Regions from separate parts of the Stenotrophomonas sp. YJH_SMC_21 genome, predicted to be linked through region 1. Evidence: riboswitches for the same ligand, from Rfam matches in the RefSeq annotation. Region 1 holds a riboswitch; the other holds the start of a gene.
The links. Region 1 has a riboswitch for cobalamin ahead of btuB (TonB-dependent vitamin B12 receptor). Riboswitches for the same ligand answer to the same signal wherever they lie in the genome.
Positions count from the first base shown of each region.

Region 2: another riboswitch for cobalamin. It lies ahead of AC5P67_RS12650 (epoxyqueuosine reductase QueH); the one in region 1 lies ahead of btuB (TonB-dependent vitamin B12 receptor).

Region 1 covers NZ_JCAFSU010000010.1:47,282-54,844, reverse strand. Annotated here, with positions in the region: gene bioD (dethiobiotin synthase) at 1-597, opposite strand, end outside; gene AC5P67_RS13900 (GAF domain-containing protein) at 666-1,148, shown strand; gene AC5P67_RS13895 (TfoX/Sxy family protein) at 1,145-1,507, shown strand; gene AC5P67_RS13890 (histidine phosphatase family protein) at 1,600-2,178, opposite strand; cobalamin riboswitch at 2,322-2,544, shown strand; gene btuB (TonB-dependent vitamin B12 receptor) at 2,660-4,501, shown strand; gene gph (phosphoglycolate phosphatase) at 4,601-5,257, opposite strand; gene AC5P67_RS13875 (class I SAM-dependent methyltransferase) at 5,322-6,113, opposite strand; gene AC5P67_RS13870 (LysR family transcriptional regulator) at 6,110-7,039, opposite strand; gene AC5P67_RS13865 (NAD(P)-dependent oxidoreductase) at 7,148-7,563, shown strand, end outside.
Region 2 covers NZ_JCAFSU010000008.1:101,222-108,784, reverse strand. Annotated here, with positions in the region: gene AC5P67_RS12675 (NAD-dependent protein deacetylase) at 1-613, shown strand, start outside; gene AC5P67_RS12670 (NADH:flavin oxidoreductase/NADH oxidase) at 735-1,835, shown strand; gene AC5P67_RS12665 (LysR family transcriptional regulator) at 1,839-2,750, opposite strand; gene purU (formyltetrahydrofolate deformylase) at 2,865-3,716, shown strand; gene pncA (bifunctional nicotinamidase/pyrazinamidase) at 4,005-4,631, opposite strand; gene AC5P67_RS12650 (epoxyqueuosine reductase QueH) at 4,687-5,373, opposite strand; cobalamin riboswitch at 5,535-5,764, opposite strand; gene AC5P67_RS12645 (nicotinate phosphoribosyltransferase) at 5,898-7,307, opposite strand; gene AC5P67_RS12640 (bifunctional nicotinamide-nucleotide adenylyltransferase/Nudix hydroxylase) at 7,372-7,563, opposite strand, start outside.

The DNA.
Region 1 (7,563 bases):
CTGCAGCGTTGCGATGTTCTCATCCTGGCGCTGCATCGCCGGGTCGATGTGGTTGCCGATCCAGCCCAAGCACTCCACGCCGCTGGCCTGCAACGACTGCGCGGTCAGACGCGCGTGGTTGACGCAGCCCAGCCGCATGCCCACCACCAGCAACACCGGCAACCGCAATGCGCGCACCAGGTCGAGCTGGTCGAGCGTGGCCGAGACTGGTGCCAGCCAACCGCCAACCCCCTCGACCACCACGACATCGGCCTGCGCGCGCAGCCGCTCGAACGCTGCCATGATCGGCGCCAGCTCCACCTGCACGCCGTCCTCGGCAGCGGCCAGCTCCGGTGCCAGCGGCTGGCGCAACGCATATGGGTTCAGATCGGCATAGTCCGGTACCGGCCAGCTGGCCGCCCGCAGCGCCAATCCGTCTTCGTTGCGCAGGCCCTGGCCCAGGTCTTCGCTGCCGCTGGCCACCGGCTTCATGCCCACCGCGCGCAGGCCGCGCCGGCGCAGTGCGTGCAGCAGCGCGGTGCTGGCCGCGGTCTTGCCGATCTCGGTATCGGTGCCGGTGACGAACAGGGCGGGCGGCAGCGTGGCGGGCAACGGCATCGACGGGCTCCAACAGGGCAACAGTGTGTGCATTATCGCTGGCCCGGCACGCTTGCTAGACTGCTGGCATGTTCGCCAATGCCTCGCTCACCGGCAGCAAGCCGGAACAATACGCCCAGCTGCTGGAACAGGCCCGTGGCCTGGTCTACGCCGAGTCCGACCGCATCGCCAACGCGGCCAACCTCTCGGCCCTGGTCTACCACGCCCTGCCCGACCTGAACTGGGTGGGCTTCTACCTGTACGACGGCAAGGAACTGGTGGTTGGCCCGTTCCAGGGCCTGCCGGCCTGCGTGCGCATCCCGCTGGACAAGGGCGTGTGCGGTGCCGCCGCCAGCCAGCGCGTGACCCAGCGCGTAGAGGACGTCGACGCCTTCCCCGGCCACATCGCCTGCGATTCGGCCTCGCGCTCGGAACTGGTGGTGCCGCTGCTGCGCGGCGATGAACTGATCGGCGTGTTCGACATCGACAGCCCGAAGGTCGGCCGCTTCGATGCCGACGACCAGGCTGGCCTGGAAGCCATCGCCCGCGTGTTCGTCGAGGCGCTGGGATGAGCGCACCGAAGCTGCGCAACATCGGCCCGAAAAGTGCGGCGTGGCTGCGCCAGGTCGGCCTGCGCAGCCGCGACGACCTGGTCGCGATCGGAGCCGTCGGCGCCTTCGTCAAGGTCAAGCGCGCCGGCTTCAAGCCCAGCCTGAACCTGCTGTACTCGCTGGAAGGCGCGTTGCTGGACTGCCATTGGCAGGAGCTGAGCGAGCCACAGCGTGAAGCACTGGTGCAGGATTACGAAGCACGCATTGCTGCGCATCCGCTGAAGGCAGCCGGCCCGGCGTCGGGCCCGGTGCATGAGCAGCGCTTCGATGCCGACGATGACGCTGAGGACAGCGTGGCCGAGGGCGCGGACGAGGATTGAGGCCTCCGCGTTCCTGGGGATGCCGGCCAGCGGCCGGCACTACCAGTGTGATGCGGGGATCGGTAGCGCCGGGCCATGCCCGGCGAGTGCGCTCAGGGCTGCTGCAGCTCCAGGAGCTCACCCACCAGCCCGATCTCGCCGCGCTCCAGCCACACCCGCAGGCGCGTGCCGTGGTCGATACGCAGCGCCCAGCACAGCGACATGGGCAGGCCGCAGACCTGCGACAGCACCATGCGCAACGGGCCGCCATGGCTGACCACCAGCGTCGGCACCGGATCGTCATCATCGAGCAGGCGATCCAGCGCGCGCGCGATGCGCCGCTCGAAGTGGCCCCAGCTCTCGCCATTGGGCGGCGGGAACGCGTGCGGGTCGGCATGGAAGGCCGCCAGTGCATCCTCCGGCAGGTCGAACAGCGACCGCCCGTCCCAATCGCCGAAGTCCAGTTCTTCCCATTCCTCGTCCGCTTCCACGTCCAGTCCGCGCGGGGTGGCCAGGGCCATTGCCGTGTGCAGCGAACGCAGCCGCGGCGAACTGATCACCCGCTCCCAGCGTTGCCCGGCATAGGCCTCGACCAGTTCCTGCGGCAGGCGGGCCAGCTGCGGTGGATCGCTGCGGCCATCGAGGAACTCATCGCGACCGTTGCCGGCATGGCGGACCAGGTCGAGGATCATGCGCGCGTCCCGGACGGGCGACGCAGGTACAGCGGAAAACGGGCGGACATCGGCAACGGCACCACGGGATCGAGCAACCATTCTAAAGGCACAGCAAAGGCAGTCGCGCAGGCGCGACGCAACGGGACGGCCTGCGATGCCGTAGACTGCGCGCACTTCCAGGTGACCTGCGGCCATGGCCGGCAGGTTGAAACGGGAAGCCGGTGACGCGTGATTCCACGTCAGGCCGGCGCTGCCCCCGCAACGGTAAGCACGTCAGTTCCAGGCAACACCGCCACTGTGCCGCAGGCATGGGAAGGCGCCTGGACGGTGGCCTCGCGCCACCCGGCGGCAAGCCCGGAGACCGGCCCGGAAGCCTCAGGTCGCGATGCGGTGGGCATGGCGCTGGATGACCGTGGCGTGCGCTGCGGCATCGGCGCACGCCTGCCTTCGCGGCTCCTCCCCTTCGCCACGCGGGCGTGCGTGGCACCCGGAGTCCCCCATGAAGCTGCAGTCCCGAATGCTGTCCCTGGCCGTGCTGGCCGCCCTGCCCGCGCTGGCCCAGGCCGCCAATGACACCACCGCGCTCGACCAGATCCTGGTCACTGCCACCCGCACCCCGATCGCCCTGCAGGACAGCATCGCGCCGGCGCAGGTGATCGACCGCGCCCAGATCGAATCCAGCCAGGCCACTTCGCTGCAGGAACTGCTGCGCGGTCGCGCCGGCATCAACCTGGCCAATGCCGGCGGCCTCGGCAAGCAGAGCTCGCTGTTCCTGCGCGGTACCAATTCCGGCCACACCGTAGTGCTGGTGGACGGCGTGCGCATCAACAGCGCCGACCTCGGCCTGGCCATGTACCAGGACCTGCCGCTGGCGCAGATCGAGCGCGTGGAAATCGTGCGCGGCCCGCAGTCGAGCCTGTACGGCGCCGACGCCATCGGTGGCGTGATCCAGATCTTCACCCGCCGCAACCAGGGCGATTTCGCCCCGCACTTCCAGCTTGGCGGTGGCAGCAACGGCCTGCGTGAAGCCAGCGGTGGCATTGGCGGTGGTACCGAGCGCGGCTGGTTCGGTGCCGACATCGCCTACCAGCATTCCGATGGCATCGATGCCTGCCGCGGCTCGGCCACGCTGTTCACCGGCTGTTTCGCCGACGAGCCCGATCGCGACGGCTACCGCAACCTGTCCAAGAGCCTGCGCGGTGGCTACATCTTCAACGAGCAGTGGAACGTGGAAGGCAGCGCATTGCGCGCCGACGGCAAGAACCACTACGACGGCTACTACAACTATTCGGAAACCCGCCAGCAGGTGCTGGCCGGCAAGGTGCGCTACACCCCGTCCGAGCGCCTGGCATTCACCGCCAACGTCGGCCGCAGTGACAACGAGTCGGACAACTTCGGCGACTTCGGTGCACGTGGCAGCGCACAGACCCATCGCGACAGCGCCTCGCTGCAGGGCGATTTCGGCGTGGCCGAGGGCCAGCTGCTGAGCGCAGGCGTGGACTGGAGCGAAGACAACCTGGATGGCAGCAGCGCGGGTTACCTCGTCGACAGTCGCCGCAACACCGGCGTGTTCGTGCAGTACCAGGGCCGCTTCGGACGCCACCAGCTGCAGGCCAGCGCACGCAACGACGACAACCAGCAGTTCGGCAACCACGCCACCGGCAGCGTTGGCTGGGCGATGGAGCTGGGCCACGGCCTGCGCCTCAACGCCAGCTATGGCACGGCGTTCAAGGCACCGACCTTCAGCGATCTGTACGACCCGTGGAGCGGCGTGCCGACGTTGAAGCCGGAGAAGTCCAAGAGCGCCAACCTCGGCTTTTCGCAGCAGGGCCAGGGCTGGCACTGGGGCCTGGATGTGTATGAAACCCGCATCGATGATCTGATCACCTACGATGCGGCAACCTTCAAGATGCAGCAGGTGGAGAAGGCCCGCATCCGCGGTGCCGAGCTGACCGGTGGCGTGCTGCTGGCCGGCTTCGACATCAACGCGCAGCTGAGCTACACCGACCCGCGCAACCGCACCGGCGGCAGCACCCAGTTCGACAACTGGCTGCCACGCCGCGCGCAGCAGACCGCGCGCCTGGACATCGACCGTCGCTTCGGCGATTTCCGCGCAGGCCTGACCGTGCAGGGTGCCGGCAAGCGCTACGACGATGCCGCCAACACGGTGAAGGTGGGAGGCTACGGCACGCTGGACCTGCGCGCTGAGTACGCACTGACGCCATCGTGGTCGCTGCTGGCACGTGCCGCCAACGTCTTCGACCGTCGCTACGAAACGGTGGCATGGTTCAACCAGCCCGGCCGCGAGTACCAGTTGAGCGTGCGTTACCAGCCGAAGTGAGCGCAACGTTCATGGTAGTGCCGGCCGCTGGCCGGCAACATCATGACCTTCGGCAACGCATCCCGGGTTGCCGGCCAGCGGCCGGCACTACCCCCTGCTTCAGCCCCACAACCCCGGCAGTTCACGCAGGTCGTCGATCACCGCCACCGCATGCGCGGTGGCCAGGTCCAGGCCGCGCGGATAGCCGTAGCGCACCAGTGCGATCGGCATGCCGGCATCTTCGGCGGCGCGGTAGTCGGTCAACGAATCACCCACCATCAGGCAGGACTCCACCGGCAGCCCGAAATGCGCGGCGATGTGCCGCAGTGGCTCACCGCTGGGCTTGCGCTGCGGCAGCGAGTCGCCGCCCAGCACCAGCGCGAACGCCTCGCCGATGCCCAGGTGCTGCAGCAGTGGTGGCACCAGTGCTTCGGGCTTGTTGGTGCAGATCGCCAGCGGCACATTGCGCGCTCGCAGTTGCGCCAGCGCTTCGCCCACGCCATCGAACAGGCGCGGGCTGCGCAGCAGGCACTCACGGTAGTGCACCATGAACACCGGCATCACCTCGGCCAGGTCCACCTCGCGGCCGGCGGCCTGCACCGCCTGTTCGACCAGCCTGCGCACGCCGTCGCCGATCCAGCCCAGCACGGTGGCTTCCGGCACGCGCGCCACGCCGATGTCCTCCAGCGTGCGGTTCAGCGCTTCGGCAATATCGGCAGCGCTGTCGACCAGCGTGCCATCGAGGTCGAACACGACCAGCGGATACGGATACGACAAGGGACGGCACCTGCATGACGTGGGGCCGTCCATTGTACGCCGCGGTGTTTTGGGCCGGCCTGCCTCAACCGATCCGGCGCGCGCGCGTGGCCAGGAACGTGGGCAGGTAACGGTCGATCAGGAAGCGGGGCTGTGGCTGCCAGTCTTCCATGAAGCGATCGATGACGAAGCCGGCATCGAGCTGGCCACCGATCAGTTCGGTCAGGCTGTGGCCAAAGGTCAGCGCATCGCCCCGCGCCAGCTTCGCCTCGCGCTCGGCCGGTGGCAGGTCTTCCAGATCCGAATAGGGAATGGCGTACTGCGGCCGGATCAGGCCCTGGGCATCCAGCTGTGGATCGCGCGCACCGACGAACAGCACCGGGTTGTAGAAGCTGGCCATCAGCATGCCATCGCGCGCCAGCACGCGGCGGCATTCGGTCCACACCGGCCGGACGTCGGGCACGTACAGGTTGGAGATCGGGTGGAAGACCACATCGAAGCTGTCGTTGGCGAAGGCGTGCAGATCGCGCATGTCGCCCTGCACCGTGCGCAGGTGCAGTCCATCACGTGCCGCGACCCTGCGGTCCTGCTCGAGCTGGCCATCGGACAGATCGAACACGGTCACCTCCGCACCGGCCGCCGCCAGCACCGGTGCCTGCTGGCCACCGCCCGAGGCCAGGCACAGGATGCGGCGGCCGCGCACATCACCCAGCCAGTCCAGCGGCAGCGCGCGCGGGGTCAGGTGCACCTGCCAGCGGCCATCGCGCGCGGCGGCAATCGTTGAGCTTTCCACCGGGCGCGACCATTCGCGCACTTCGCTGGCCTGGCGGTCCCAGGCAGCACGGTTGTGGTCGATCAAGGCCTGTCCGTGGTTCATGTGTTCTCCTTGCCCGGTGGGCGCCAATCCAGATCCTGGAAGGCCGGGCTGGCGAAACACTCGGCCAGGAAGTCCAGGAATCGCCGCATGATAGCGGGCTGCTGGCGCCGTGATGCGTACACGGCATGAATGCCGAGTTCGTCCAGACTGAACTCGGGCAGCAGTTCGATCAGCTCGCCACTGCGCAGCAGTGGCGCCACCTGGTAGGTCGGCAGCATCGCGATGCCGGCGCCCGCACGCACCGCTTCCAGCAACAGCGACGCTTCGTTGGCGCTGATGTTGCCGCCCACAGCCACCGACAGCGAACGGCCATCGCGGTGCAGCTGCCACAGGCTCTTGCCCACGTAGTGATGGGTCAGGCAGTTGTGCCCGGCCAGGTGTTCCGGGGCGGTAGGCGTACCGCGCGCGTGCAGGTACGACGGCGTCGCGCACAGCACCGAGCGGCAGGTGGCCAACCGTCGTGCAATCAGGCTGGGATCGATCTGGCGGGCGATGCGCACCGCAAGGTCCACGCGCTCCTCCACCAGGTTCACGGTGCGGTCGACCAGCAGCAGTTCGATGCGCGCCGCCGGGTGGCGTGCGACAAAAGCGGCCACCGCCCGCGCCAGGTGGCTCTGCCCGAACGACACGCTGGCGGTCACCCGCAACGTGCCGTGCGGTTCGGGATCGTCGCTGGCCAGCTCACCGTGCAGTTCCTCGCCGATGGCCAGCATCTGCCGGAAGCGCACCAGCGCCGCCTCGCCGGGGCCGGTCAGGCTGACCCGGCGCGTGGTCCGGTGCAGCAGGCGCGCGCCCAGCCAACCCTCGACCTCGGCCAGGTAGCGGGTGACCATCGCCCGTGACATGTCCAGCACCTCGGCGGCGGCGGTGAGGCTGCCGCGCTCGGCCACCTCGACGAACACGGTCATGGCGGTCAATCGGTCCATATGCTCGATCCATGCAACAAACAAGCGCGTTATACGCTGTTTTTCGAGCGACTGCAGCGGCCTAGAGTGGCGCCATTCCCCCCCCATACCACCCCACGGAGTCCTGCCATGAAGATCGCCCTCGTTGGTTCCACCGGCAACATCGGCCGCCAGATCGCCCGCCACGCGCTGGCCAACGGCCACGAACTCACCGTCATCGTGCGCAGCGCGCAGGATCTTCCGGCCGAACTGGCCGGTGCCCATCCGGTGATCGCCTCGCTGGATGACCAGGATGCCCTGGTCGCCGCCATCGCCGGCCACGACGTGCTGGCCAGCGCCTATGGCCCGCGTCCGGGCGATGACATCGGCCGCGTCGGCGAAGTGGCCGCGCAGCTGGCCGCCGCCGCGCGCAAGGCCGGTGTACCGCGCCTGGTGGTGGTCGGTGGCGCCGGCAGCCTGGAAGTCGCGCCGGGCGTGCAGCTGGTCGATACCCCCAACTTTCCGGAGGCCTACAAGCCGTACGCGCTGGCCCATCGTGAAGCCTT
Region 2 (7,563 bases), on a different contig from region 1:
GCCGCGCTTCGGCCTGGCCCGGCCCAATGGTACCCACCAGGCCCTGGCCGCACTGGAAAGCCGTGGCAAGCTGCAGGTGCTGCTGACCCAGAACGTGGACGGCCTGCACCAGCGCGCCGGCAGCCGTAACGTGATCGACCTGCATGGCCGCCTGGATCGGGTGCGCTGCATGGGCTGCGAGCGCCGTAGCGGCCGCGAGGACTTCCAGCAGCGCCTGCTGGACGCCAACCCCGGCTGGGATGCGCTGGAGGCCGGCGTCGCGCCTGATGGCGACGCCGACCTGGAGACCGATTTCTCCAGCTTCGTGGTACCCGTGTGCCCGCACTGCGGCGGGGTGTTGAAGCCGGACGTGGTGTTTTTCGGCGAAAACGTGCCCCGCGAGCGGGTGGAGGCGGTGCACGAGCACCTGCAGCAGGCCGACGCCGTGCTGGTGGTGGGCTCGTCGCTGATGGTCTATTCCGGCTTCCGCTTCGTGCAGGCGGCGGCCAAAGCAGGACTGCCGGTGGCGGCGCTGAACCGTGGCCGCACCCGTGCCGACGACCTGCTGCAGTTCAAGGATGAACGCGATTGTGCTGAGGCGCTGGCGTCGGTTATCGAACCATCGGCCGGGTAGAGTCGACTGTCAGTCGACTCTACAGGCCACCCGCCGCCGCGAAACAGCGATCCATCCAGATGGTTGATCCCGGAGCCGTGCGGCGGTGCAATACGCATCCCCTACGTCGTCCATCACTGTCTTGAGCCAGCTGTTTTCGCCGATCTCGTTCGGCCCCCTGACCCTGTCCAACCGCATCGTCGTCGCGCCGATGTGCCAGTACTCCGCCGAAGACGGCCGCGCCAGCGACTGGCATGCCATGCACCTGGGCAACCTCGCGCAATCCGGCGCCGGCCTGCTGATCCTGGAAGCCACCGCGGTCGAGCCGCGTGGCCGCATCAGCTGGGCCGACCTGGGCCTTTGGGATGACGGCACCGAGGCCGCGTTGGCACAGGTACTGGCCAGCGTCCGCCGCTGGTCGCCGATGCCGCTGGGCATCCAGCTCGGCCATGCCGGTCGCAAGGCCTCGGTGAACCGCCCTTGGGACGGCGGTGGCCAGCTGCCGGCCGACGATGCGCGTGGCTGGGCCACCGTGGCGCCGTCGCCGCTGCCGTTCCACGCCGCCGATCCGGCACCGCAGGAACTGGACGAGGCCGGCATCGCCGAGGTCATCGCCGCCTTCGCCGCCAGTGCGGTGCGTGCCGAGCGCCTCGGCTTCGAGCTGATCGAGCTGCATGCCGCCCACGGCTACCTGCTGCACCAGTTCCTGTCGCCGCTGAGCAACCGTCGCACTGATGGCTACGGTGGCTCATTGCCGAACCGCCTGCGCCTGCTGGTGGAAGTGTTCGACGCCGTGCGTGCGGCGGTATCGGACAAGATCGCCGTGGGCGTGCGCATCTCCGCCAGCGACTGGGTCGATGGCGGCTGGGATCTGGTGCAGAGCGAAGCGCTGGCCCAGGTGCTGGACGCGCGCGGCTGCAATTTCCTGCATGTCTCCAGCGGTGGCCTGGACGAACGACAGAAGATCACCGTCGGTCCGGGCTACCAGGTGCCGTTCGCGGCAGCGATCAAGGCCAAGGTGCGCATGCCGGTCATCGCCGTGGGCATGATCACCGAGCCCGAGCAGGCCGAATCGATCCTGCGCCATCGCCACGCCGATGCCGTGGCCCTGGCGCGCGGCATCCTCTACGACCCGCGCTGGCCGTGGCATGCCGCTGCCGCATTGCGCGACAGCGTGGAACCGGCGCCACAGTACCTGCGCTGCGAGCCGCGCGATGCGCGCGGCGTGTTCAAGACGCGCTGAGGCTCACACCCGCCAGGCCGGCGCGATGCCGGCCTGAAGGTGTTCGAACAGCGCGCGGATCTTGGCGGTGAAATCGCGGCGGTCGCTGACGCAGAAGTAGACCTCCATCGGTTCCGGGCGCCACGCGGTGTCGGCGTCGAACACCGCCTGCAGGCGGCCCTCGCGCAGGTACGGCTCGGCCACGAATGCGGCCAGCCGGGTGATGCCGGCACCGGCCGCCGCCAGCGTCGCCAGCGCATCGATGTCATCGCAGACCATGCTCGGTGGCAGCGCGGCGTCCACGCGCTGGCCGTCCTTCAGCAGGCCCCAGCGCAATGGTCGGCCATCGGTGGGGAAGCGGTGCAGCAACCCGCGATGACCGCCCAGATCGGAAGGCTGTTGCGGGGTACCGTGCGCCTTCAGGTAGGCCGGCGAGGCACAGAACACGAACGGAACACGCGCCAGCTGCCGCGCGACCACGCCGTCCTCCAGCTGCGCCCCGATGCGGATGCTGGCATCCACCGCTTCCGGCCCATGCTGCACGGCGCGGTCGGTCAGGCGCAGCTCCAGCTGCAGTTGTGGGTAGCGCTGCTGCAGTGAAGGCAACAAGGGGGCAAGCACGTGGCGACCGAAGGCGCTGCTGCTGGCGATGCGCAGCGGTCCGGCCGGTTCGATGTCACCGGCGGTGACCATCGCCTGCGCGCGCGCCAGGTCGGCTTCGATGTGGCGCACCTGCGCCAGGTACAGCGCGCCGGCCTCGCTGAGGGCCAGCTGCCGCGTACTCCGGTTCAGCAACCGTACGCCCAGATGGGCCTCCAGCCGGTTGATGTTCTGGCCGACCGCGGTGGCGCTGATGCCAAGGATGCGGGCCGCGGCGGCAATGCTGCCGGTCTCTGCGGTGCGGGTGAAGCTGCGGATCAGTTGCAACAGGTTCATGACCGACCAGCTTGCCACGGGAAGGTCCAAGTATCGCTTGGTACTGAACCAAGCAGGTCGGTTGCACCCGTGATCATCCGGCCGCTGGGCAGGGCGCTGCCCTACACTGTAGCGATGCGCCCCGATTCCATTCTTACCCTGTCCTGCCCCGACCGCACCGGCATCGTCTACCGCGTGTCCGGCCTGCTGTTCGACCACGGCTGCAACATCCTCGACGCCCAGCAGTTCGGCGATGAGGAGAGTGGCCGCTTCTTCCTGCGCGTGCACTTCGACCGCGATGCCGGCCTGCCGCTGGAGACCGTGCACGCGGCCATGGCCACGCTTGCCGAAGGTTTCGGCATGGACTGGCAGCTGCACGATGGCCGACGCCGCGCGCGGCTGCTGGTGCTGGTCAGCAAACAGGGGCATTGCCTCAACGACCTGCTGTTCCGCGCCCACAGCGGCCAGCTGAAGGTGGACATCGCAGCAGTGGCGTCCAACCACGCCGACTTCGCGCCGCTGGCGGCGTCCTACCAGGTGCCGTTCCACCACCTGCCGGTGACCGCCGATACACGCGCGGTGCAGGAGCAGCAGATCATCGACCTGGTCGAGCGCGAACGCATCGACCTGGTGGTGCTGGCGCGCTACATGCAGATCCTGTCACCCACGCTGTGCCGCGCGCTGGCCGGCCGTGCGATCAACATCCACCACAGCTTCCTGCCCAGCTTCAAGGGCGCGCAGCCGTACCACCAGGCACACGCGCGTGGGGTCAAGATCATCGGCGCCACCGCGCACTATGTCACCGAGGACCTGGACGAAGGCCCGATCATCGAGCAGGACGTGGCCCGCGTGGACCATGCGATGGCACCGCGTGAACTGGTGCGGCTGGGCAGCGATACCGAATCGCTGGTACTGGCACGCGCGGTTCGCCGCCATGTGGAGCACCGCATCCTGCTCAATGGGCATCGCACGGTGGTGTTCCGGTAATCGCCCATCCCGCGTCCGCCGGGCATGGCCCGGCGCTACCACGGGTGCTATCCGGTAGTGCTGGCCGCTGGCCGGCAACTGCAGAGATCCCGAGGTTGCCGGCCAGCGGCCGGCACTACCGAATCCTGATTTCATCCAATGAAAAGCCCCCGGTTCGGCCGTCCCGCGATCTATAGGGGGGGCGTAGTTAGGGGGCTGGATGAATCGATTGTGTTGTTGTGGGCAGGAGCGCGCAAGCGGCATAAGCGGCGTGCGCGGTAGCGCCGGGCCATGCCCGGCGGTCACGCCTCAGACGATCGCAATCCCCGCCTTGCCCAGCGCCTCGCGCACCATCACGTCGTTGGCTTCGGTCACCGGCTTGGTCAGCTCCCACAGGAACTTCACCCGGAAGCCGGACTTCACCGCGTCCTGCGCGCTCCACAGCACGCAGTAGTCACGGGCCAGGCCGCATACGTGCACTTCGCGGATGCGGCGTTCATGCAGCCAGCCGGCCAGGCCGGTGGCCGGGCGCTCGCCATCGGGGCCGTGGTTCTCGCGGAAGGCGCTGTACGAATCCACCTGTTGGCGCGTGCCCTTGCGCAGGATCAGGTCGGCCACGGTCCAGTCCACGCCCGGGTGCAGGGCGGCACCGGCGCTGCCCTGCACGCAGTGGTCCGGCCACAGGGTCTGCGGCTGCGCGTGCAGCAGGATGGTCTCGAACGGGCGTTGGCCGGGGTGCTGGCTGGCGAACGAGGCATGGTCGGCCGGGTGCCAGTCCTGTGTTGCCACCACGGTGCGGTAGCGGCGCTGCACCAGCAGATCGGCAATGGGTGCCACCAGCGCATCGCCCTGGTCGCAGGCCAAGGCGCCACCGGGCATGAAGTCCGACTGCAGGTCGATCACCAGCAGGGCGACATCGGCGGGCAGGGCGGTCATGGCAGTTCCGGTACAACAGAAGGGGCGACCAGCGTGGCCGCCCCATGCCTGCACGTCAATCGTCCTGCGGCGTCCCAGCGTCCTGCCCGTAGTACAACAGGCCGATCTTGATCCGCTCGCGGCCATTCTCGCGGCGATGGCGGTTGGCATCGCGCAGCGAGTACACGCAGCCGCAGTATTCCTGCTGGTAGAACTGCTCGCGCTTGCTGATCTCGATCATGCGGCTGGCACCGCCACCCTTGCGCCAGTTGTAGTCCCAGTACTGCAGGCCTTCATAGCGCGAGGCGGCGCGGATGCCGCAGTCGTTGATCTGCGCCATGTTCTTCCAGCGCGAGATGCCCAGCGAAGAACTGATGGTGTCGTAGCCGTGCTCGTGCGCGTACAGCGCAGTGCGCTCGAAGCGCATGTCGAAGCACATCGTGCAGCGGATGCCGCGTTCGGGCTCGTTTTCCATGCCGCGTGCACGGCTGAACCAGTTGTCGGTGTCGTAGTCGCAGTCGATGAAAGGAATGCCGTGCTGCTCGGCGAAGCGGATGTTCTCCTGCTTGCGCAGCTCGTACTCTTTCACCGGGTGGATGTTGGGGTTGTAGAAGAAGATCGCGTAGTCGATCCCGGAGGCGGTGATCGCCTCCATCACTTCGCCGGAACAGGGCGCGCAGCACGAATGCAGCAGCAGGCGCTTGCCGTCGGCGGGCAGGGTCAGGGTGGGGCGTTGGAGCTCGGTCATCGTCAGGTACCGCATGGACCGCCGGCAACGGCGGTGGCCCATGCATCAGCGCGTGGGTGAACGGGTCTGGCCGGATACCGTGAACAGGACGCGCGCGGCCACACCGCCTGCACGCGCAGGACGACGACGGCCCCGGCAACCTCCCCGCGGAGATTCCAGGTCGAGTCAGGGAACGGTCGTGTCCCCCGGCCGGGGCCGGTATTCGGGCTGATGGACACGGGCCGCAGCCCACCTACTACCCGCCGCTTCCCAGGTGCGAGCCCAGTGCTGTTGGCAGGATTCGTTTCCATTCACCGCTGCGGGGCAGCTCCGGAATGGACGCGCGAGGCGCCTTCACCGGATTCCCGTTTAAATCCCTCCCCGCGCCGCAGCGATGGGAGGGATACCTTCGGCGTGTGCAAGGTGGACCTGTTGGTGGCGCCGGTCAAGAGCGCAGGGGTCAGAACCCGCTGCGCTGCAACGGGATCCGACCCCAGCGGAAGGAAGGGGTCGGATCCCGCTGCCACGCAGCGGGCTCTGACCCCGGTCGGGATGCACCTTCAATGCCCCACGGCCGCCCGCGTGCGGATGTCGTCCAGCCGCTGGTCGTACAGAAGATGGCCGTTCTCCCACACGGTCACCATTGCGTCCTCGAAGCCGTCCGGCAGGGTGTCGTCGCCGTTGGCCGGCAGTGGCACCGTATGCAGGCTGCCATCGTCCAGGTGGCGCAGCAGGCGCATGCGGCCGCGCTTGCTGGCCTTGCCGGCGTCGGTGACCGGATCCTTGTAGACGTCGATCCACTCGCCCTCGACCCGTGCGGCCGAGCACTTCAGCGCGAACTTCTGCGTATCGCGGTCCAGCCGCTGCAGCAGCGCACCGCCCATGCCGAAGGCCACGTTGTCGGCGGCGTAGCCGTCGTCGGTGATGCGCTGCAGGATCGCGCGGATGGTGTCCGGATTGATGCCATCGCCCTGGATCACCCGCACGTGGTTGAGCACGCGATAGCCCTTGCCGTTGATCGCGTGGCCGAAGGCTTCATCCAGCCGGCGCAGGCTTTCGGCCACCACCTCCACCGGGTCACCCGAGTCGGGACGGATGACCAGGGTGGCGCCCGACGCGATCACGTCATCGCGCAGGGTGGTGCCCCAGTGTTCGCTGATCGCGCGGTAGATGTCATAGCTGTCCGACACCACCGCCACGATCGAACCGGGCTTGCCGAACTGGCGCAGCATGTTGCGATAGGCGTCCACCTCGCGTTCGCGGCCCCAACTGGTGATGGTGCTGTGCTCGGCGGCCGGAATCGAATAGCCGGCCATCGGCGCGTGGTAGTGCGCGCGTGCCAGGCACAGCGCCGACACGGTATCGGTGCCGAGGAAGTTGACCAGGTGCGCGGCACCGCCCAACGCGGCCGATTCCAGGCTCGATACACCGCGCGCGCCGAAGTCGTGCAGCTTGAACGGCAGCTGCTCCTGCGGGTCGTCGCTGGTCTGCTGCAGGAACGCGGCGATGGTCTGCCGTGCGTGCCAGCTGATGGTGGCCACGGTGACCGGATACCACACGCGCAGCAGCAGCGTTTCCAGATACGACGGCACCCAGAACGCAGCCGGATCGGTCGACTCGATGGTCATCAGTGCCTGGTGGGTGGGCACCACGCTGCCCTCGGGAACGGCGCGGATGCGCACCGGCAGGTGGCCGCCAAGCCGGTCGACGATATCGCGCCAGCCGGCCTCGTTGAACGGTTCGCCGTGCGCGGCGAATACCGCAGCAGCGTCGTCGATGTCGGCGTGGGTGACCGGTCGTGCCAGCGCGTCCTTGAGGATCGCCTGCAGGCCGAAGAACACCGTGCGATCGTGCAGGCCGCCACGTGATTCGACGTAGAAGAACGTGGCATCGGTACCCGGCGGGTACTGCAGCCAATGGCTGGCCTTGTAGCTGTCGGTGTTGAGGAGAAGATTATCGAGGTAGTGCATGACGGAAGCTCCTTCGCGTCGAGTGACACCAGCGGTCTGTCCGCCAGTGGGGAGGCCGGGCCTGTCAGCCGCGGCCGAGGAAATACTCCAGGATGTGCAGGTGGTCTTCGAACAGCTGCGGGCCCATGTCCAGGGCTTCACTCACCGGTATCCAGCGCGCCTTGTCAGCGTCATCGCCGCCGCGCACCGGCGGCAGTTCACCGGCCGGGAATTCGAAGTGGAAACCGTGGGTGATGGTGCGGCCGCGCTGGCTGCG